One region of the Rahnella sp. Larv3_ips genome, then DNA from elsewhere that is predicted to be linked to it. Evidence: predicted binding sites of a transcription regulator. Region 1 holds the regulator's gene; the other holds the start of a gene.
What was found. The regulator LexA, encoded in region 1, represses DNA repair genes until DNA is damaged. The targets are predictions, from matches to a motif close to TNCTGTATGTACATACAGNA.
Positions count from the first base shown of each region.

Region 1 (11,519 bases):
GATAAACCAGGCTTCGTCGGCAGAAGTGATGTCCTGCGCGGGCAATGGCGCGCTGGCAGGCGACGGTAACGGCGTTTCACTGGCCTGATGCTCCAGATAGGACAACAGTTCATGCCCCTGCTCATCGCGCAAACGCAGCCGCAGGCGCGACGGGAATTCTCCGCTCAGTTCGCCCTGAAGCACGTCGCCCGGCTGCAAAGTGATGTCCTTTTCCAGCAGAATTTGCGTGCCATCCTCAGAAGCAATCTCAATTCGCGCGGCCATTAACGGGCTGACGGCGTAAATGCCCCACGCCAGTGTTTGCCCGTGACGTTCAAGTTTGATCACCGCCTGCTCAGAGGCATTCTGCACCGTGCCAAGGTCGCTGTAAGGCAGGAAGTTCTGAACGAAACACTTCTCCTCGTAAGCATCCAGCCAGGTGAAATCCGGCTGATTGTCGGTGAATACGCCGGTCATCAGCTCGATGTAAGGCCCGTTGTTATCGGTCAGGTTGCGATCCCACGCGCGGCCGAAATCGCAGTTGCCCCAGGTCCACTGCTTTTTGCCCGGCGATACGTGATGGTCAGCGATATGCAGCAATCCGCCCTGCTGATCGTGGTCATACGCGCCGACGAAGTCATAGTCAGACTTATCGGCCATGTAGGACGTCGGGACAGGAATGTTTTTGTAGCGCGAGATATCCACGCCCGCCGAATAATCCACTTTGTAGTAGGTGCCGGTGGCGATCGGGAAGGAAGACACATCGCGTTTACCGTGGTCGAAAACGGCGGTGACATCGGGCGGAAATACGCTCTGATGACCGTCTCCGCCGGTGACTGCCGGATTGGCCCACCACAGGAAATGGCGTGGCGTCGGGTTGCCGTTGTAAATTTTGGCACTGATTTCCAGCAGCGCTTTATCGGGAAAGAGGGTAAAACCGGTCATGACCTGCAGGCCGCGCATCGGTTCCACTTCGCCCATCCAAACGGTTTGAGCGCCGTTATCGTGCGCCTGTACGGTGAAATCCACCGGCATAAAAGTGGTCGGACGGTGATGCTGCGGCCAGTTAAATTCGATACCGCCTGAAATCCACGGCCCGAGTAAGCCGACCAGCGCGGGTTTCACGACGTCGTTGTAGTAGACAAAATCACGCTGTTTGATTTTGTCCCAGGCGCGGTGAACACGGCCACCCAGTTCCGGTAACAGCATGATTTTTAGATAATCATTTTCCAGATACAGCGCCTGATAGGTTTTCATGACCTTTTCACCGGTCAGCGTATCCGTCACGCCGTACGGATAGACCGCACCGGAAGAGCCCTGATAAACCCGGTGCGCCAGAAACATCGGGTGCGTGTCCTGCTTTCCTGTCAGCCAGGTCGGCAGTTCGACCGCTTCCTGCCAGACTTTTACTGCTGTGCTCATGATTTCCCCTCAGTACGCCAGTCTGAAATATCAATTCCGGGATTCTACGCAGCGTACCGGGGCGGGGAATTTGCTACGGTCACGCAATTCAGTAAACGGGGTTGAGTAAATGTCCGAGGTCGGGTTGAATAATCTGCGGCTGCGCCAGTTCAATAAACAGGTGCTGATGACGCCGCTGTACCGAGAGAAAAATGCCAGTAAATCCACGCTTGCCAGGCTTTCCCGTCTGTCGATCCCGGCGGTCAGCAAGATCCTCGACGATCTGCAACGTGACGGATTGATCATCCACAGTCCGGTGAATTTACACACGCGCGGGCTGGGTGGCGGCAGTTATCAGATAGCCACCGACGGCAGCGCCGTGCTGTGCCTGAATATCACGCCTTACCGCATCGAAAGTATTCTGGTCAGCAGGCTGGTTTTGCCGCTGAGTGGATATCAGATGACGGAAATTTCAGTCAAAACGCCGGATGCGCTGCTGGCGCAAATCGAAGCCTGCTTTCATCAGTACCGGAAAAATTATCCCGGCCTGAAAATCCGGCTGGCGCTGGCGATCCACGGTCAGGTCAATCCGACCACCGGCGTGTCACAGCGGATGCCGCAGGCGCCCTGGACCGGTGAAATTGAGATTAAATATCTGCTGGAAGAAAAGCTGCAAACCGACATCCTGATGGATAATGATTGCATCATGCTTGCGCTGGCGGAGAAATGGCAAAATACTAATAATCATCAGGATTTTTGCGTGATCAATGTCGATTACGGCATTGGTTCCTCTTTCGTAATCAACGACAAAATCTATCGCGGCAATCTGTTTGGCAGCGGACAGATTGGCCATACCATCGTTGATCCTCACGGTGACCGCTGCGCCTGCGGGCGGTATGGTTGCCTCGAAACACTGGCGTCATTGTCGGCATTAAAGAAAAAAGCACGTCTGCTCGAGCCTGCGGACTCTTTCATCCGCACGCCCTCAACGCAGGAACTGATCGACCGCTATCATCAGGGCGAAAGCGCCATTTGCGAACAGGTGATGGAAGGCGCCCGCGCACTGGGATTGAGCCTGTATAACTTCCTCAACATTCTGAATATCAATCACATTTATCTTTATGGTCGCAGTTGCGGTTTTGGTGATGCCTGGCTGAAAACCGTCTGCGCACAAAGCGGCCTGAATCCTTTTGACCGTACCGATCATGTCAAAACTCAGGCAACGCATATTGCACCGGGCACGCTGAGCCGGGAGCAGCAAATTATGGGCATTGGCTATCTGTATGTGGAAAAGGCACTGGACGCGATGGCAGGCTGAACGGCGCATAATTCGTCGATTTGGCCGAAGCATGATAAAATCAATGATGGCCGCATGATGTGGCTTATCGACCCCCATCTGCGCTCAGAGAACGTTGCTATGACCCTGAATAATCCGGAAAAATTACTTTCACAAGCTGAAGAACTTTGCCAGCAGCGCAATGTTCGCCTTACCCCGCAGCGGCTGGAAGTACTGCGTCTGATGGCGCAACAACCCGGTGCGATCAGCGCCTATGATTTACTGGATCTGTTGCGTGTCAGCGAGCCACAGGCTAAACCGCCCACCGTTTACCGGGCGCTGGATTTCCTGCTGGAACAGGGCTTTATTCATCGGGTCGAGTCAGCCAACAGTTATGTGCTGTGCCACCATTTCGAAGAGCCGAGCCACACCTCTGCGCTGTTTATCTGCGACCGCTGCGGGCTGGTAACCGAAAAAACCACTGACGGCATCGAAGAACGCTTAGCGAAACTGGCACTGGATTCGGGTTTTGAACTGCGTCATTCCGTGGTCGAAGCGCATGGCTTGTGCGGCGACTGCAAAGTCGTTGAAACCTGCGAAAGCCACGATCACTGCGATCACGATCATTCAATTGTGGTGAAGAAACGCTGACGGGTCGGGTTTAAAGCGGAAGGTCATTAGCGGGTGAAATGTTCAGGTGAAGGATGTTTTGCACAAATTTGTACAGTGAAGCAGTTGGGTACATCCGTGTACCCGTATCCTGAAGCGTTCCGGGTAGGAGCAGCTAAATCTCAGGATACGTCACTGACACGCGAGGGGGAGTCGCGCTTTACCAGTGATATTTGTTGCTTGATTCCCAATCTTTGAGCTCTTTTTCGGCCTGATCTTTCTGATAGCCGTAACGCTCCTGAATCTTCCCTACCAGCTGATCGCGTTTACCTTCAACGACAGTCAGGTCATCATCGGTCAGCTTGCCCCATTTTTCTTTTACTTTGCCTTTAAACTGCTTCCAGTTACCGTCGGCTTGGTCCTTATTCATAAAATATCTCCTGTTACCTTAGGGTTGTGGAGCTGCGGATTACCGCTGCAGCTCGGGCTTAACACTTTAAAGGTTAGTAGAGAATTTCGATTTATCCTGCCATCGGAGGGATAAAAACCATTATTAGGATTATTCCAAAGCACGATATAACGGCAACCCGCGATTACCCACCGTTTGAAAAGCCCGCTAATTCAGTGAACTGACGATGAAAACCAGCTGTCGCGCTGCCAGTAGCGGTGCCATATCCAGCCCAGTGCAATACCACGTAATCCGAGGAACACCGTCAGCGCCAGCCAAAGCGCGTGGTTACCCAATATCGGCAAAGTGAACAGCGTCAGCCCGTACCCCAGCGCAGCAACCGCCATACTGTTACGCATATCCCTTCCGCGCGTGGCGCCGATAAACATCCCGTCGAGCAGGTAACACCACACCGCCACCAGCGGCAGAACAATCTGCCAGCCAAGATAACGATCGGCCAGCTGGCGCAGCTCCGGTAATGACGTCAGCGCATTGATAATCTGTTCACCGGTCAGCGCGTATATCAGTGCAAATGCCAGAGCGACCAGCCCGGCCTGACGGCATGCGGCACGCCAGACATTGAGCAATTTTTCGCGATTGCGGGCACCAAACGCCTCACCTGAATGGGCTTCAATGGCGTAAGCAAAACCGTCGAGCGCAAAAGCGGTGAAGGTCAGAAGATTCATCAACACGGCATTGACCGCCACAATCTGGCTGCCCAGACGCGCACCCAGAATGGTCAGTGAGGCAAAGCACAGCTGAAGAAGCAGTGAGCGCAGCATAATGTCGCGGTTAAGACTTAACAGCCGCCGCAGATCACCGCGCCAGGCAGAGGTTAACAGCGCAGGACTGATGCCCCGGCGCTGCATCACGCGCCAGACCAAAAACAATCCGATAAACAGCGTGAAATATTCTGAGCAGGCCGTGGCCGTGGCGGCACCACGGACATTCCAGCCAAGCCCTATCACCAGCCAAAGATCCAACACGATATTGAGCAGATTACCGGCAATCAGCAGCATTACCGGCCCACGCACGTACTGGATACCAAGCAGCCAACCCAAAATCACCAGATTTGCCAGAGACGCGGGGGCACTGTACCAGCGGATCTCCAGAAAAAGCCGCGCCTGTTCAAGCACAGACTGGCTCCCGCCGACGATGTGAAAAGCGCCTTCCATCAGGGGATGGCGGAAAAGCAAAATCACCACACCGGCGAGCACGGCCAGAAGAAAGGGTTGTACGAACGCGCGGGCCAGCAACAGGTTGTCTTGCGCACCGAGCGCCTGAGCGGTCATGCCGGTGGTACTCATGCGCAGAAAGAGCAGCATCATAAACAGGAAGGTGGTGATCATCGAACCGACCGCAACGCCGCCAAGATAGTCGGGGCTGTCGAGATGACCGATCACTGCCGTATCCACTAACCCCAGCAACGGCACGGTGATATTAGAAAAAATCATCGGTAGCGCGAGCATCCAGAGGGCTTTATCGGTCGGGCTCAAAAAGGTGTGTTTTAGCTTTTGCAGAAGGGAATGTTGTTGCATAGAGAATCTCATGCCGGAGGTTCGGGATATGCCTGTAAATGACATCGCCCCGAGAGGGGCGACGAGATGAAACGTTAAAGCTTAGCGGTATGTCAGAGGCGGCTCACGACCCGCAAATCAAAAACATGACCCTTTGGATCAACAATTTGACCCAGTCATTCGAGTTACATCAAGGCGGCAACTGAACGAACGCCGGGAGCATACGCAAGTATGTGACCAGGGTTCGGGAAGGCAGCCAACGCAGAGATAGCCCGAAGTACGAAGGTTAAATCCAGTCGCCGTTGCGAATGACGCCTACGGCCAACCCTTCAATACTGAAATTCTGCTCACGTAAATCCACCACGATAGGCTGGAACTCGCTGTTTTCCGGCAATAACTGCACCACGCTGCCCTGTTTTTTCAGGCGTTTCACGGTGACTTCATCATCAATACGGGCTACGACAACCTGACCATTACGCACGTCCTGCGTTTTATGAACAGCCAGTAAATCGCCGTCGAGGATACCGATATCACGCATCGACATACCGCTGACACGCAGCAGGAAATCGGCGCTCGGCTTAAACATCGCCGGATCAACCTGATAATGCCCTTCGATATGTTGCTGAGCGAGCAGAGGTTCACCGGCGGCAACGCGGCCGATCAGCGGTAAACCTTCTTCTTCTTCCATCAGCAGACGAATACCGCGTGACGCGCCGGAAACAATCTCGATCACGCCTTTACGTGCCAGCGCTTTCAGATGTTCTTCCGCAGCATTCGGGGAACGGAACCCAAGACGAGCGGCAATCTCCGCGCGGGTTGGTGGCATACCCGTGGTGGAGATATGATCGCGAATCAGGTCATAGACCTCTTGTTGTCTGGTCGTTAAAGCTTTCATTCCGCCCCCTGGTTGTTTATACAGTCTAGCTGTGAGTATATACAGCTAAACGGGCAATGAAAACCTAAGATTGAATAAAAACAGTGCATAAGCACGATTACTGGAAGACAGATTCCAAATCAGAACCATCGCGGCCAAAAGATGCTGACCCAGACAAAAATCGCCAATATGATGGTCAGCAGCACGGCAGCCGAGCCAATATCTTTTGCACGGCCAGAAAGAACGTGGAACTCAGGTCCGATGCGGTCAATCGCACATTCCACGGCGCTGTTGAGCAGTTCGACCACGCAAACCAGCACCACTGAGCCGATAAGTAAGATGCGTTCAATGCTGCTGACATCGAACCAGAAAGAGAGAAAAATTAACGGGATAGCAGCGCTGGCTTCCTGACGAAAGGCAGCTTCATTCTGCCACGCCGCTTTCAGCCCTTTCCATGAGTAACCGGCTGCTTTATAAATTCGGGTAAATCCAGTGACTTGGTTCGCCATTCTGTTACTGATCCTTGAGGGGTTGTCCTTCGGGTGTTTGATGCATTTTAGCGGTTTAATGGTATCTCATCACCACAGATCTCATTTGAGCTTTCTGGTATCCTTGCGGCGAAATGGCTAACAAGAGGCTTCACGTTTTTATGTCAGGTTGGCGTAGACTTTATTACACATTATTGAATTTACCGCTTTCGATGCTGGTAAAGAGCAAAGTCATACCTACAGATCCGGTTACCGAGTTGCACTTAGACCCGACGCGCCCGATCCTGTACGTATTACCTTATAACTCCAAAGCAGATTTGCTGACCCTGCGTGCGCAGTGTCTCGCCCAGAATTTGCCCGATCCCCTGATCCCGCTGGATATCGACGGAACGCTGCTGCCAAGCCACGTGTTTATCGCGGAAGGCCCGCGCGTGTTCTCGTATTACACGCCGAAGCAGGAATCCGTAAAGCTGTTCCATGACTATCTGGACCTGCACCGCAATAACCCGGAATTAGACATTCAGATGTTGCCGGTCTCGGTGATGTTCGGCCGGGCACCAGGCCGTGAAGGTCAGGACACGCCGCATCTGCGCGTGCTGAACGGGATCCAGAAATTCTTCGCCGTATTGTGGCTGGGCCGCGACAGCTTTGTCCGTTTCTCCAATACCGTTTCGTTGCGCTACATGGCGACCGAGCACGGGACGGATAAAACCATCGCACAGAAACTGGCCCGCGTGGCGCGTATGCACTTCTCCCGTCTGCGTCTGGCGGCCGTCGGTCCTCGTCTTCCTGCCCGTCAGGATTTGTTCAATAAGCTGCTGGCCTCTAAAGCCATCGAAAAAGCGATTGAAGACGAAGCGCGTAGCAAGAAAATTTCTCACGAAAAAGCCCAGCAAAACGCTATCGCACTGATGGAAGAAATTGCCGCAAACTTCTCTTATGAAGCCGTGCGCCTTTCTGACCGCGTGCTGAGCTGGACGTGGAACCGCCTGTATAAGGGCATCAACGTCAACAATGCCGAGCGCGTCCGCCAGTTAGCGCAAGACGGACAGGAAATCGTGTATGTGCCCTGCCACCGCAGCCACATGGATTACCTGCTGTTGTCTTACGTGCTTTATCACCAGGGGCTGGTGCCGCCGCACATTGCTGCCGGTATCAATCTGAATTTCTGGCCAGCCGGCCCGATTTTCCGCCGTCTGGGCGCGTTCTTCATTCGCCGTACCTTTAAAGGCAACAAACTGTATTCGACCGTTTTCCGCGAATATCTGGGCGAACTGTTTAGCCGGGGTTACTCGGTGGAATACTTTGTCGAAGGGGGCCGTTCACGCACCGGACGCCTGCTGGAGCCAAAAACAGGTACGCTGGCAATGACCATTCAGGCCATGCTGCGCGGCGGTTCACGTCCGATTACGTTAGTGCCGATTTACATCGGTTACGAGCACGTGATGGAAGTGGGCACTTACGCCAAAGAGTTGCGCGGCGCGACGAAAGAAAAAGAGAGCCTGACCCAGATGCTCAATGGCCTGCGTAAATTGCGCAACCTCGGCCAGGGTTATGTGAACTTCGGCGAGCCGCTGCATCTGACCACTTACCTGAACCAGAACGTACCAACCTGGCGTGAAGCGATCGACCCTATCGAAGCGCAACGTCCGAGCTGGCTGACGCCAACGGTGCAGGATCTGGCTGAGCAGATTATGGTGCGTATCAACAATTCAGCGGCGGCTAACGCCATGAACCTGTGTTGTACCGCGCTGCTGGCATCGCGTCAGCGCTCACTGACCCGCGAACAGCTGACCGAACAGATCGACTGTTATCTGCAATTGCTGCGCAATGTGCCGTATAACGCGGATTCGACCGTGCCTGATCTGACCGCTAATCAGTTGCTCGATCACGCGCTGAACATGAACAAGTTCCAGGTCGAAAAAGATAACATTGGCGACATCATCGTTCTGCCGCGGGAACAGGCCGTGCTGATGACGTATTACCGCAACAACATCCATCATATGCTGGTGTTGCCGTCGCTGATTTCGAGCATTGTGATGCACCATCGTCAGGTTAGCCGCGCGGAATTACTGCGTCAGGTTGAGCTGATTTATCCGATGCTGAAAGCTGAACTGTTTATGCATTTCGACAAAGCCGAACTGCCGCAGGTGCTGGATGTGCTGACGCTTGAGCTGGCACGTCAGCAGATTATTCATCTGGAAGATGATGAGTTATCGCTTAACCCGGCGCGTATCCGCACGCTGCAACTGCTGGCTGCGGGTGTGCGTGAAACGCTGCAACGTTATGCGATCACCTTCTCGCTGCTCACCACGAATCCCAGCATCAACCGTGGTGCGCTGGAAAAAGAGAGCCGGATTATGGCTCAGCGCCTGTCAGTGTTGCACGGCATCAATGCCCCTGAGTTCTTCGATAAAGCCGTCTTCTCGACGCTGGTCGGCACTCTGCGCGCAGAAGGCTATATCAGCGATAGCGGGGATGCGATTCAGGAACAAACGCGTGAGATTTACATCATGCTGAGTGACCTGATGACGCCGGATATCAAACTCACTATCGAGAGCGCCGGTATGCCTTCAGAGCTGCCACAGCCAACGGAACCTCCGGCTGAGCCTAAGATGGATGTGCGCGACACTGACCACTGATCGCCCGCAGTAACGCGATGAATGGCAGAAAACAAAACGCCCGGACTCTGTAAAAGTCCGGGCGTTTTTTTATGCGCGCTCTGCTGGCTGAAAACTTAGAAAGTGAACGCCTGAAGGCTCATCAGAATACCGAGGAACAGCACCAGGCCCACGTAGTTATTCTGGCGGAAGGCCAGAAAACAGGCGTCACGCTCACGTTTAGCAATCAACTTTTGCTGATGGACAAACAGCGCAGCGGCCAGCAGCAGCGACCAGTAGAATGGCGCGCCAAGCTCTGAAAGATGCCCGACAACGGCCATCAGAACCAGCGTCGCCAGTTGCAGCAATCCGATAATCAGCGTGTCAAAACGACCAAAGAGAATTGCCGTGGATTTCACACCGATCTTCACATCATCATCGCGATCAACCATCGCATATTGCGTGTCGTAGGCCACCGTCCAGCAGATATTCGCCAGGAACAATAACCAGCAGCTCAGCGGCAGCGTCTCACTGACGGCGGCGTACCCCATAGGGATCGCCCAGCCAAAAGCCGCACCCAATACAAACTGCGGTAAATGGCTGACACGCTTCATGAACGGATACACCCACGCCAGCGCCAGCCCGGCCAGAGATAACAATATCGTCATGCGGTTAAGCAGCAGAACCAGCAGGAAAGACACCAGCACCAGCCCGACAAACAACATTTTGGCCTGCGTACTGCTGATAGTCCCGCTCGGCAGCGGGCGGTTGGCAGTGCGTTTGACGTGGCCGTCGATTTTGCGATCGGCGTAATCATTCACCACACAGCCGGCGGCGCGCATGAAGAAGACCCCCAGCACAAACACCACGAGAATTTTAGCCGAAGGCATGCCGCCACCGGCCAGCCACAGCGCCCACAACGTCGGCCACAGCAGCAACAGCGAACCGATGGGCTTATCAATACGCATCAGACGGCAATAATCACGCCAGGTACCCTGCGGCATACTTGCGGACACTCTCTGTTCTCCTTGTTGATTAGTTTGGGTCATGTCCCGCTCACTTTGCCCTCTGGGCGGTGAACCGGCGAATCTGGCAGGAAGATTTCCGTCAGCAGCAGCGGTTTATCAGAAAGGCGCAGACGCGAGCGGCGCGCCCACAGATCGCCCTGCTCACTCTGTAACTGCCCGAGATGAATGTAATCACGGGTCAGATTATTGCCGCTAAACAGGTAGCGACCAAGCGGCACGGTGCCGAGATCAACCAGCGCCAAATCCGGCCCGGTCAGTGTCTCTTCGGGGATCACGGTGCGTCCGAGTAACCACGGCTCGGCATCACCGAACAACACAATTTCCCGAACCCAGTAACGGGCGCTTTCCGGGAGTTGCTGCGCTTCACTTTCGCCAAGCTCCGCGCGGGTCACAAAACACTCATTTTGAGGTTTAACGGTGACAGTAACACCCTGTTTTTCAAAGCGACGGGTCATGGATCCCATTTCCATCAGCCAGTCAGCAACATCCGCAGGGACATCTGTCGGGTCGTTAAACCAGTGAATCGGGGGTTGTGCAGGGGAATGGGAATCAGACATCAACGGCTCCGTAATGGAGGTATTCATACCTCCAATGAATTATCTGCCTCGTATTCTAACGCATGAATGCGAGGCAGTAATCGCATCATTTTACTCGCGGCGCAGACGCTCACTGTTGGCCAGGAACAGCGTCACAACCAGAACCAAAATCGCGCAGGCGTAAACCAGCGTGTCATAAGGACTTTTGTGGTCAACAATAATCAGGCGGATAATTGCCGTGATGCCGATATAAATAAAATAGCGCAACGGGAAATGATAGCCCGATGAAAAATACTTGATAATCAGCGCGATAAACTCGAAATAGAGGAAGTAAATGACAATCCCCTCTATCAGAAGATATGACGATGACTGATCGTTATTCACGAACAGTACCATTGCCAGATGATAGGTTTCGCGCCCGATAAAAATCATCAGGATCGCCGCCAGCCCTAATAAGAAAACGTTCAAAATTCGCTGCATGATGACCGATATCATCGTTGCACGTTTTGATCCTGCCATGTGATCTACATCCCACTTTTGTTATTAATACCCGCAGAATACCACAGAGTCCGCACAGTAAAAGCGGCATTAAAAAAGGGTCAGCCAGTTACGGCTAACCCTTTTATTTTGGCGGACTTTAGCGATTTACGACTTTGCTAAAGACTTATGCACGCCAGTTTTTGAAGCGGTTGATCAGACCATTCGTTGAACTGTCATGGCCGGTCACGTCTTTGTCGCCTTCCAGCTCTGGCAGAATACGGTT
Region 1 is NZ_MJIB01000003.1:507,118-518,636, forward strand. Features, by position in the region: gene ED901_RS02345 (DUF5107 domain-containing protein) at 1-1,401, opposite strand, end outside; gene ED901_RS02350 (ROK family transcriptional regulator) at 1,511-2,698, shown strand; gene zur (zinc uptake transcriptional repressor Zur) at 2,798-3,307, shown strand; gene ED901_RS02360 (CsbD family protein) at 3,486-3,695, opposite strand; gene dinF (MATE family efflux transporter DinF) at 3,887-5,251, opposite strand; gene lexA (transcriptional repressor LexA) at 5,517-6,125, opposite strand; gene ED901_RS02375 (diacylglycerol kinase) at 6,245-6,613, opposite strand; gene plsB (glycerol-3-phosphate 1-O-acyltransferase PlsB) at 6,754-9,234, shown strand; gene ubiA (4-hydroxybenzoate octaprenyltransferase) at 9,330-10,196, opposite strand; gene ubiC (chorismate lyase) at 10,238-10,777, opposite strand; gene psiE (phosphate-starvation-inducible protein PsiE) at 10,868-11,275, opposite strand; gene pgi (glucose-6-phosphate isomerase) at 11,421-11,519, opposite strand, start outside.

Region 2 (11,519 bases), on a different contig from region 1:
GAATGCACGCTGCTCACCGGCATCGACGTCTGCGATATTCCTTCCGCCGAACGAGCTGCCCACGCGCTGCACGCCAAAGGCATACAGGCGCTGATCATCACCTTGGGCACGCAGGGCGCGCTGCTTTCGGTGAACGGCGACACGCAGATTATCCACGCCTGCCCGGCCACCCCGGTTGATACCACCGGCGCAGGCGACGCCTTTAACGGTGCGCTGGCTTCGCAGCTGGCCGCCGGTGTCACCCTTCGCGAAGCGGCACAATTTGCTTCTGCCTATGCGTCTGTTTGTGTGGAACGGGCAGGCGCGGCGGCATCGATGCCGACGTATGAGGAAGCACGGGAAAGAATGGGGATGGCGGTGGTTTAAGACTTCACGGCGACAGGCGGTTGCGGAGTTTTTCGTGCTCTTCCCCTGGCCGGGGAAGAGCAAAGCGAGCACTTGCTACTTCAGCGCCTGAGTCAATATCCCATCCCGCACCTGAACCGGCGTCACCACACCGACATCCAGCACCCATCCGCTGATCAGTTCAGCCGGAGTGACATCAAAGGCCGGGTTGTAAACCTGCGCGTCATCCGGTGCCCATTGCACGGCCCCAAAACTGCCGGAAACGCCGGTCACTTCACTCGCTGCGCGCTGTTCGATGGGGATCGCGGAACCGTTCGGGCAGTGCGGATCGTGGGTGGTATGCGGCGCGGCGACGTAAAACGGAATGCCGTGGTATTTCGCCAGCACCGCCAGACTGTAAGTGCCAATTTTGTTGGCGACATCGCCGTTGGCGGCAATACGGTCAGCGCCGACCCAGATGGCATCCACGCGTTTTTGTGCCATCAGGCTGGCGGCCATTGAATCGCAAATCAGCTGGTAAGGAATGCCCAGTTCGCCGAGCTCCCAGGCCGTCAGACGCCCGCCCTGTAACAGCGGTCGGGTTTCATCCACCCACACCTGTTGCACATTGCCCAGCCCGTGCGCGCGGCGGATAACGCCAATCGCCGTGCCGACGCCCGCTGTTGCCAGCCCGCCGGTGTTGCAATGCGTCAGCAGGCGGCTGCCGTGCGTGACCAGCGCGGCACCGTGATCTGCAATGCTGTCGCACAGTGCCCGGTCTTCTTCCACCAGACGCAGGGCTTCTTCCGCTAACGCTTTCACGTAATCAGATTGATGCAATGCGGCTTTCATGCGGTCGAGATTGTTCATCAGGTTAACCGCCGTCGGGCGCGAGGCGCGCAGCGTTTCCAGTGAATCAAGCAGGGCATCCTGGGACATTCCCTGTTCGGCCAGCAAGGCCAGCAGCAGGCTGGCGGACAAGCCAATCAGTGGCGCACCGCGCACGCGCAGGGTGCGGATGTGATCCACCAGCTCGCTGACGTTGCGACATTCACGCCAGTCTGAGCGCTGGGGCAGGGCCTGCTGATCGAGGATCCACAGCTGATTTTCGCGAATTCGTAAACTGGTAGTTGTGAGACTTTGCATGGTCGGTTAAATCCTTGTTGCCCAGTTGCATCTGATTACTTATTCTGCCAACATGTTTTATAGATGTATAGACGTCTAAACGCTTTTAAGGCTGAAAAAAGAATTCGAGAGGTCAGGATGTCGCGCTACTACACGTTTACCGCCGCAGATGCCGTTGAATATGCCCGCCAGTTCGGCGGCGTGGCGGATCCACACTCCCTGGTCACCGCCGATGAAATCGGTGACGGAAACCTGAATCTGGTGTTCAAAATCCGCGATACGACGGGGAAAAGCCGGGTGATTGTCAAACAGGCGCTGCCTTATGTGCGCTGCGTGGGCGAGTCCTGGCCGCTGACGTTAGATCGTGCGCGCATCGAAGCCGAAACCCTGATCATTCACGGTCAGTATTGCCCGCAACATACGGTCAAAGTGCTGCATCACGACGCGGAACTGGCGGTGATGGTGCAGGAAGATCTGTCGGATCATCAGATCTGGCGCAGCGAACTGGTGCAGGGAAACGACTACCCGCAGGCAGCCAGCCAGCTGGGCGAGTATCTGGCACAGACGCTGTTTCACACCTCCGATTTCTACCAGAATGCGCAAACCAAGAAAGCCGAAGTCTCGCGCTTTACTAACCCTGAACTGTGTCAGATCACCGAAGATCTGTTTTTCACCGATCCGTACGTCGATCATGAACGCAATAATGTGGATCCGCTGCTGCTGCCAGAAGTGACCGCGCTGCGCGCTGATAAACCGTTGCGGCTGGCCGTGGCCGCGCTGAAACACCGGTTCCTGACGAAAGCCGAAGCGCTGCTGCACGGGGATATTCACAGTGGTTCGATTTTCGTGGCTGAAGGTAAACTTAAAGCTATCGATGCAGAATTTGGTTATTACGGCCCGCTGGGATTTGATCCGGGTTCGGCTATCGGCAATTTACTGCTCAATTACTGCGGTCTGCCGGGGCTTTTGGGCGTGCGCGAAGCGGCGGATGGCCGTGAACAGCGGCTGAAAGATGTGCGCGAGCTGTGGCTGAGTTTTTCCGAACGCTTCCTGCAACTGGCGCGTGAAAAATCTCAGGATCCGACGCTGGCGGAACCGGGTTATGCGGAAATCTACCTGCAAGATGTCTGGCACGATGCCGTGGGATATTGCGGCGCGGAGCTTATCCGCCGCACCATCGGGCTGGCGCACGTGGCGGATCTCGATACTATTAAAGATGCAGAGATGCGTGCCGATTGTCAGCGCCATGCGCTGAGCCTCGGCCAAAAACTGATCCTCACTGCACACCAAATCAGCGACGTGGAGTCACTTATTGCACGGATACGTCAGTTCAGCTAATCCTGTGAGTTTCTTGTATAATGCCCGCCTTCGAGGTGCGTAGGGGTAAACCCGGTGGCATTTCCTCGGTTTACTTTTAACAGGAATACAGAATTATGATGCATAACCACGTCTTACGCAGTGTCCGCTACATGCTGGATATGAGCGAAGGCCAGCTGATCGAGATCCTCAAGACAACCGGCACGCCGGTCAGCCCTGAAGTGATGTCCCGTTATCTGAAAAAAGAAGATGAAGAAGGTTACATGGAAGTGCCTGATGAAGTGATGGCGAACTTCCTTAACGGCCTGATCACCTTCAGACGCGGTAAAGACGATCGCTTCCCGGCACCGGAAGTTGAAAAACGCCTGACCAATAACATCATGCTGAAAAAACTGCGTGTGGCGTTTGAGCTGAAAACCGAAGACATGATCGCCGTGCTGACGGCGGCAGATTTTAAAGTCTCCGAAGGCGAACTGAGCGCATTCTTCCGCAAAGAAGGCCACAAGAACTACCGCCCGTGCGGTGATCAGGTGTTGCGTTACTTTCTGAAAGGCCTGACGGCCAGAGTCCGTCCTAAAAAAAGCTGAGCATTAACGAATTCAGCTGATAAATAAATTAAATGTATTTATTTAAATGACATATTAAACGGGGCGCTTTTAATAAAAGCGCCCCGTTTTACGTTTATTGGTTTTACAGGAATGAAATTTCGTTATTACAGTTCAACTTCACGTTTCACCGGTTTGTTTTTTGACAGTCCATTCCTCTGCCTATTATCTTCAGTCCTCGCCAAACCTCCACTGGCTTATATTTTAAAAAAATAATACAGCTGAATTTAATTCAACGCTGAATGTTAATCTGGGTATAAGAAAAGGACATCAACACATGAGAAAAATTAAGCCGATTGCTCTTTTGATGGGTCTTGCGGTGTCGGGTTCCGCGTTTGCTTCGGGGGCTCCCTCCAGTCTGGAAGCGCGTATGGCACTGCTTGAACAGCGCCTCCAGCAGGCTGAAGCACGGGCAGATACGGCAGAGAAACAGATCCAACAGTTGAAAAAACAGGATGTGCAGCGCGGGCAGGAAATAGCCAGCGTGAAAGAAGCCAATCCGGTAGAAGTGAAAACCGAAGGAATATCGAAAGACAAATTATTAACATTGAATGGTTTCGATAATTTGAAGTTATACGGCGATGTGGAATTTAACGTCGACGGCGCCAGCCGCAGCGGACAATTAACGTCAATACGCACCAGTGATAATAAAAACTGGCGGCCAGGCACCAATGAGCGCTGGGATGTGAACGGGCGTTTACTGATCGGCCTTGATGGTTATCGCCGAAATGACAACGGCCAGTTCTCCGGATTCTCTGTTCAGCCGACCGCCGACCTCAACGGGTCAATGACCCTTGATGATGCCGCGTTCTTCTTCGGTGAAGAGAAAGACTGGATGGCCAAAATTGGCCGGTTCGAAGCTTACGATATGTTCCCGCTTAATCAGGATACCTTCATCGAATACTCCGGTAATACGGCCAACGACCTGTATGCCGATGGTTACGGCTATGTGTATATGATGAAAGAAGGGCGCGGACGCAGCGACAGCGGCGGTAACATCCTGCTGAATAAAAATATCGGCAACTGGTATTTCGAGCTCAATACCTTGCTCGAAGACGGGACCTCGCTGTTCGCCGAGCAAAACTACCACGGTAACAAACTGGAACAGGATAAAAACGTGGCGTATCTGCGCCCTGTGATTGCCTGGAAAGGGGACGCATTCTCGGTGGCGGCGGCGGCGGAAACCAACGTGGTGAATAATGCGTACGGTTACAAGAATGATCAGGGCGAAACCATCGATCAGTCTAAACGTAACGGTTACGGCATGACCATGACCTGGAACGGCCAGAAAGCGGACCCTGAAAATGGCATCGTGGCAAACCTCAGCACGGCGTACATGGATGCCAGTGACGAAAAAGATTTCACGGTCGGCGCGAATGCGTTGTGGAAACGTTTCGAACTGGGCTACATCTACGCGCATAACAAAATTGAAGACTTCAGCATGGATGGCGTTCGTGCGTCTGACTACGATGACGACTGGTTCAATGAGCCGGGCAGCTATGATATTCATACCATTCATGCCAGCTACCTGATCCCGAACGTGATGAATATGCAGAACTTTAACGTCTATCTCGGGGCGTATATGTCGATGCTGGATGGGGATAAAACCTATTCCAATGACGACGACAGCGAGCAACGTTACGGCGGGCGCGTGCGCTTCAAATACTTCTTCTGATTTCCGGCCTTACTTCGGCAATACAAAAGAAAAAGCCTGAGTGTTTTGCACTCAGGCTTTTTTATTGGTCAGAAAAGAGGATCAGGCGGCTTCAGTATGACGCGGTTTCGCTTCATCCTTTTTTAGCGTTTTTGCCTCTTCCTTTGGCTGATGTGCGGCCAGTTCGTGCGGTTCAAATTCATCAACGTTAATCGAACGCAGACGGCTTTCTTCCGCACGGCTGAGAATGCGCGCATCGTCAGCACTCAGGTGCCCGGCATCCAGACCTTTTTGCGCCAGAATATCCAGGCGGGTGAACGGCAGTTTTTTACCCATCGCCTCACACAGACGTTTGTGAACCGGTTCGGCGGCCAGAATATCCTGCAACGCCTGTTCCAGCAGACCGACCGGGTTGTGCTCGCTTGGCGTCAGATACTGACCGCGACCAATACGGCTGCGGGTGGCGGAAGGCACTTGCAGAATCCGCGCCAGTTCGTGATCCAGCTGGTCGGACGGTGCAGCGTGAGCGCCACCCAGCGGGAACACCACCAGACGCATGACGCCTGCGATGAAACGGTTCGGGAAGTTACGCAGCAGATCGTCAATCGCCACTTCCGCCTGATGCAGACAGTCCTGAACACCCCAGTGGACCAGCGGCAAATCGGCCTCGTGACAGCCTTCTTCATCAAAACGTTTCAGCGTGGCTGTCGCCAGATACATCTGGCTGAGGATATCGCCGAGACGGGCGGAAATGCGTTCGCGACGTTTCAGGCTGCCGCCCAGAACACCCATCGACACATCGGCCAGCAGCGCCAGATTGGCACTCAGGCGGTTAATGTGCTGATAGTAGCGGGCGGTGGCATCGTTCACCGGCGTATCGCTGGTGCGCCCGCCGGTCAGGCCGAGCCAGAAACTGCGCACGGTGTTGCCGCCGACGTGGCCGAGATGGCCGAACAGCGCCCGGTCGAAATCGACCAGATCATTTTTCTCCGCTGCCGCCATTTCACGCAGCACGTAAGGATGGCAGCGGATCGCGCCCTGACCAAAGATGATCATACTGCGGGTGAGGATGTTGGCCCCTTCCACGGTGATGGCAATCGGCGCGCCCTGATAGGTGCGGGCAACAAAGTTGCTTTTACCGAGCATGATGCCTTTACCGCCGGTGATATCCATCGCATCCATTACGGCGCGCTGACCGCGGTGCGTACAGTGATATTTCACAATTGCGGACAGCACCGCCGGTTTTTCACCCAGCATAATGCCGTTGGTGATAAGCGTCGCCGCCGCGTCCATGACATAAGCGTTCCCCGCGATGCGTGCCAGCGGCTCTTCGATACCTTCCATTTTACCGATCGGCAGTTTGAACTGACGGCGGATATAGGCATAAGCGCCGGTCGCCATCGCCAGAGATTTCAGGCTGCCGGTGGAGTTTGACGGCAGCGTGATGCCACGGCCCACGGACAGACATTCCACCAGCATACGCCAGCCCTGACCGGCCATTTTCGGGCCGCCAATGATGTAGTCGATCGGGACAAAAATGTCGTTACCCCGCGTCGGACCGTTCTGGAAAGGCACGTTCAGCGGGAAGTGACGGTGGCCGATTTCCACACCCTGGGTATCCGTTGGGATCAGCGCACAGGTGATGCCTAAATCAGTTTCGTTGCCGAGCAGATGATCGGGGTCTTTCAGTTTGAATGCCAGACCGAGCACGGTGGCGATAGGTGCCAGCGTGATGTAACGCTTGTTCCAGGTCAGGCGCATACCGAGCACTTCTTTGCCCTGCCACTGGCCTTTACACACAATACCGAAATCCGGGATTGCGCCGGCATCAGAACCCGCTTCGGGGCTGGTCAGTGCGAAACACGGAATTTCCAGGCCTTCGGCCAGACGTGGCAGATAGTGATCTTTTTGCTCTTCGGTTCCGTAATGTTGCAGCAATTCGCCCGGACCGAGGGAGTTTGGTACGCCGACGGTGATCGCCAGGATCCCTGACACACCGGCCAGTTTCTGTAAAACACGTGCCTGAGCGTAAGCCGAGAATTCGAGGCCGCCGTACTCTTTCTTAATGATCATCGCAAAGAAGCGGTGCTCTTTCAGATACGCCCACAGCTCCGGCGGCAAATCGGCCAGTTCGTGAGTGATCTCAAAATCATTCGCCATGCGACAGGCTTCTTCCACCGGGCCGTCAATAAAGCGCTGTTCTTCTTCTGTCAGGCGCTGCTCAGGGTAATCCTGCAGCTTTTTCCAGTCCGGCTTGCCGCCAAACAGGTCGCCTTCCCACCAGGTGGTACCGGCTTCAATCGCTTCTTTTTCCGTGCGTGACATGGCTGGCATGACTTTGCGGAAGGTGCGAAGTGCCGGGCCGGAGAATAATGAACGGCGCAGGGCCGGGATGTTCAGTGGCAGCAACAGGATCGCCAGTGGCACTAACAGCCACAGCGTCCACAGATTGATCGCGCCCATCACGGCGGTGAACGCCAGTAAAATCAGGCTGCTAAGGGTGAGGTTGACGCGGTGATAAAACAGCGCACCAAGGATAACGACAAATGCAACAATGCTGAGAACCATCATAGTAATGCTCCTGAGTAGTAGGAGGTCTGACCTGTTGTAGGGATACAATGGTTTTAGTTCATGCTCATTTCTTTATCAATGTGTTTACATACTAATTACAACACAGCTCACAATCCGGCCGCACGAAGCGTTAAAAATGGAAACTATCGGAATCATTACCGCTTCATTGCTTCTCGCCGATCCGCCGATCCGTTACACTGCACAGCGGAAAGTTTTATTGCTATCGGCTGTGTTTCAACGGCTGCAAATGGACATAAAAGAGGCTGCTATGTACCAGGATATTATCCGTACTGAACTGAACGAAGCTGCTGAAACGCTGAATAAATTCATCAGCGATCCGGCAAATATTGAGTCTATTCAACGTGCAGCAGTGCTGCTGGCGGATTCATTCAAAGCGGGCGGGAAAGTGATTTCCTGCGGCAACGGCGGTTCACACTGCGATGCCATGCATTTTGCGGAAGAACTGACCGGCCGCTACCGTGAGAACCGTCCGGGCTACCCGGCGATTGCGATTTCTGACGTCAGCCACATTTCCTGCGTGGGTAACGATTTCGGGTATGAGTATATTTTCTCTCGTTATCTGGAAGCGGTTGGCCAGAAGGGCGACGTTCTGCTGGGCATCTCCACGTCCGGGAATTCCGCAAACGTCATCAAAGCTATCGACGCTGCGCGTGCCAAAGGCATGAAAGTCATTACCCTGACCGGTAAAGACGGCGGCAAGATGGACGGATCTGCTGACGTGGAAATCCGCGTTCCACACTTCGGCTTCGCTGACCGTGTGCAGGAAATCCACATTAAAGTTATTCACATTTTGATTCTTCTGATCGAAAAAGAGATGGCGAAGGCATAAGCCCTTTGCAGTAAAGGAGGCTGGTGATGTGCGAATTGCTCGGGATGAGCGCTAACGTTCCTACTGATATTTGTTTTAGTTTCAGTGGACTGGTGCAGCGCGGTGGCGGGACTGGCCCGCATAAAGACGGCTGGGGCATTACCTTCTATGAGGGGAATGGCTGCCGTACTTTTAAAGATCCGCTGCCGAGTTTTAATTCGCCCATCGCCCGCCTGGTTCAGGAATACCCGATCAAATCCTGCGCGGTGATTTCCCATATTCGTCAGGCAAACCGTGGCGAAGTGGCGCTGGAAAATACCCATCCGTTTACCCGGGAACTGTGGGGACGCAACTGGACCTACGCGCACAACGGTCAGCTGCGCGGTTACCGCCAGCTCGATACCGGCACACTGCGCCCGATAGGCCAGACTGACAGCGAATACGCTTTTTGCTGGCTGCTGCACAAACTCACTCAACGTTATCCGCGTCGCCCGGCAAGCTGGCCGCCGGTGTTCCGCTATATTGCGTCGCTGGCCAATGAGTTACGCGAAAAAGGGGTGTTTAATATGCTGCTGTCGGACGGGCATTTTGTAATGGCCTATTGTTCGACAAATTTGCACTGGATCACGCGTCGCGCGCCGTTTGGCAAGGCAACGTTGTTGGATCAGGATGTGGAAATTGATTTTCAGCAGCAGACGACACCTGATGATGTCGTCACCGTGATTGCCACGCAACCGCTGACCGCAAACGAAACCTGGAACAAAATTGCTCCAGGCGAGTTCGCGTTATTTCACCTGGGTGAACGCCAGCTGTGAGGAGAGCGGGGTATTAGACAGCGGCTGGAGCACTTCATATTTCCCGTCAGTCACCACCACGTTGGGCGCCTGATGGTGTTTCTCAAAGTACGCATAGCCAGGCTGAAGCTGACGCCAGAAGTTGATGTAGCTTGAGTTTTTGTGCGCGTTCATGTTGGCATCGGTCATACGGAACGGGTAAATGCTGATTTGCAAATTACGCTGCCCGAACTGGAACGCTGCCTGAACATAGGTGAAGATCTCATCCATGTAACCGTCTGTCATTGCATAACACCCAATGGATTTACAGTTACCGTGGATCATCAGGTACTTACCTGAGTAACCCTGTGAGATGTCGTAGGCATTCGGGAAGCCGATGTTGATAGCACGATAAAAGCGGCTGTCTGGTTTCAGGTGGTGGATATCCACGTTATAAAAACCTTCCGGGCTTTTGAAATCGCCTTCACGACGTTTATTCCCCAAACCGCCGGAAAAATCGCAGATGCCATAGCTGCCGATCAGACGAAATTCGCCGTCGAGCTGGGCATACAATTCGAGTTTACGTTCTTGTTTGAAAATCTGGATATAAACTGGCGCGCCTAACAACTGCTTTTTAAGCGCAGCATTGACCGGGACAGGTTCACTGGCCGCGGCGTAATTTGCTGTAAATAAAGGCAAACTGAGGAGCATCGCAAGGAACAGCGCGATTCTGATCATTCTAAATCCTGCTTGGTAATAATTCTGATGTTTTGTCTACAGATGGAACCATCTTTAAGACCGCCACTGATTGATTTCTTATCTACAACCTGTCTGAAACGTTGCCATATTAATACTGATTAATATTTTAGCAATCATCAAATATTGAATAATGAGTTTCGGTTTGTTAATTACTGGCGCTTGCCATTATTGGTGATTAATTAACCCAAATTTACCGCCATTTTCTGTGTTTGAAATTGCACCGACTCACTGTATACTTATACAGTTATCAGGGGAGGGCTATGCGTAAAATCATTCACGTGGATATGGACTGCTTTTTCGCGGCCGTCGAGATGCGCGATGATCCTTCCCTGCGCGACATTCCTATCGCCATCGGCGGCAGCCGCGATCGCCGCGGTGTGATCAGCACCGCCAATTATCCTGCGCGTAAATTCGGTGTGCACAGCGCAATGCCTACCGGTATGGCGCTGAAACTCTGTCCGCATCTGAAAGTGATTCCCGGCAGAATGGAGGCTTATAAAGAAGCCTCAAACCATATCCGTGAAATCTTTGCGCGATACACCCCGCTGATTGAACCCCTGTCACTCGACGAAGCTTATCTCGACGTCTCTGACGCCACGCAGTGCAACGGATCCGCCACGCTGATTGCTGCACAAATCCGCCAGGCGATCTCCGATGAAATCAATCTGACCGCCTCGGCGGGTATCGCGCCGATCAAGTTTCTGGCAAAAATAGCCTCTGATCTGAATAAACCTAACGGACAGTTTGTGATTACGCCGGATAAAGTCGATGCGTTTTTGCAAAATTTACCGCTGAGTAAAATTCCTGGCGTCGGCAAAGTCACCGCACAGCGTTTGCAGGAGCACGGCCTGAACACCTGTGGCGACGTGCAGCGGTATGATCTGGCAGCCTTGCTTAAAGGTTTCGGAAAGTTTGGCCGCGTGCTGTGGGAGCGCAGTCAGGGCATTGACGAACGTGAGATTTCCCCCGAGCGGCTGCGTAAATCCGTCGGCGTCGAGCGCACGCTGGCCGAAGATATTCACAGTTGGGAAGAGTGCGTGGCGCTGATCGAACGGCTGTACCCGGAATTACATACGCGCCTGAGTAAAGTCAGCCCGAGTCTGCGCATCGCCCGACAGGGCGTGAAACTTAAATTCCATGATTTCCAGCAGACCACGCAGGAACACGTCTGGCCGGTGCTGAATAAAGACGATTTACTGAAAGTCGCACGGGAAGCCTGGGAACAACGGCGAGGCGGACGGGGCGTCAGGCTGGTGGGATTGCATGTGACGTTGCAGGATCCGCAGATAGAGCGGCAGCTTCTGCTTCCCTGGGAATGATCCCCGTCATCTTTCAGGCTGTCTCTGCGTGGGCTGTCTTCGCAAACTCCGGTCACATATTTGTGTATGTGACCGGGGATTTACTCAGTTGCCACCCTGATACAGCCCGGATGATTTCGGGGATCGGGTATTAACCGCGCTCAGGAATCGCTTTCAGCAGGGCGGTCAGCAGTTTCCAGTACAGCTCAACGCTTTCAATTTCAACCTGCTCATCCGGCGAGTGTGGCCCGGTGATGGTAGGCC
Region 2 is NZ_MJIB01000021.1:785,882-797,400, forward strand. Features, by position in the region: gene rbsK (ribokinase) at 1-366, shown strand, start outside; gene mtnA (S-methyl-5-thioribose-1-phosphate isomerase) at 442-1,470, opposite strand; gene mtnK (S-methyl-5-thioribose kinase) at 1,588-2,787, shown strand; gene ED901_RS23195 (DUF1456 family protein) at 2,883-3,353, shown strand; gene ED901_RS23200 (carbohydrate porin) at 3,649-5,046, shown strand; gene fadE (acyl-CoA dehydrogenase FadE) at 5,128-7,596, opposite strand; gene lpcA (D-sedoheptulose 7-phosphate isomerase) at 7,865-8,446, shown strand; gene ED901_RS23215 (class II glutamine amidotransferase) at 8,473-9,240, shown strand; gene dpaA (peptidoglycan meso-diaminopimelic acid protein amidase) at 9,211-9,936, opposite strand; gene dinB (DNA polymerase IV) at 10,218-11,276, shown strand; partial or broken gene pepD (beta-Ala-His dipeptidase) at 11,407-11,519, opposite strand, start outside.
Region 2: dinB (DNA polymerase IV) is a predicted target of LexA. The motif match lies at 10,184-10,203, and genes of this name have one in related genera.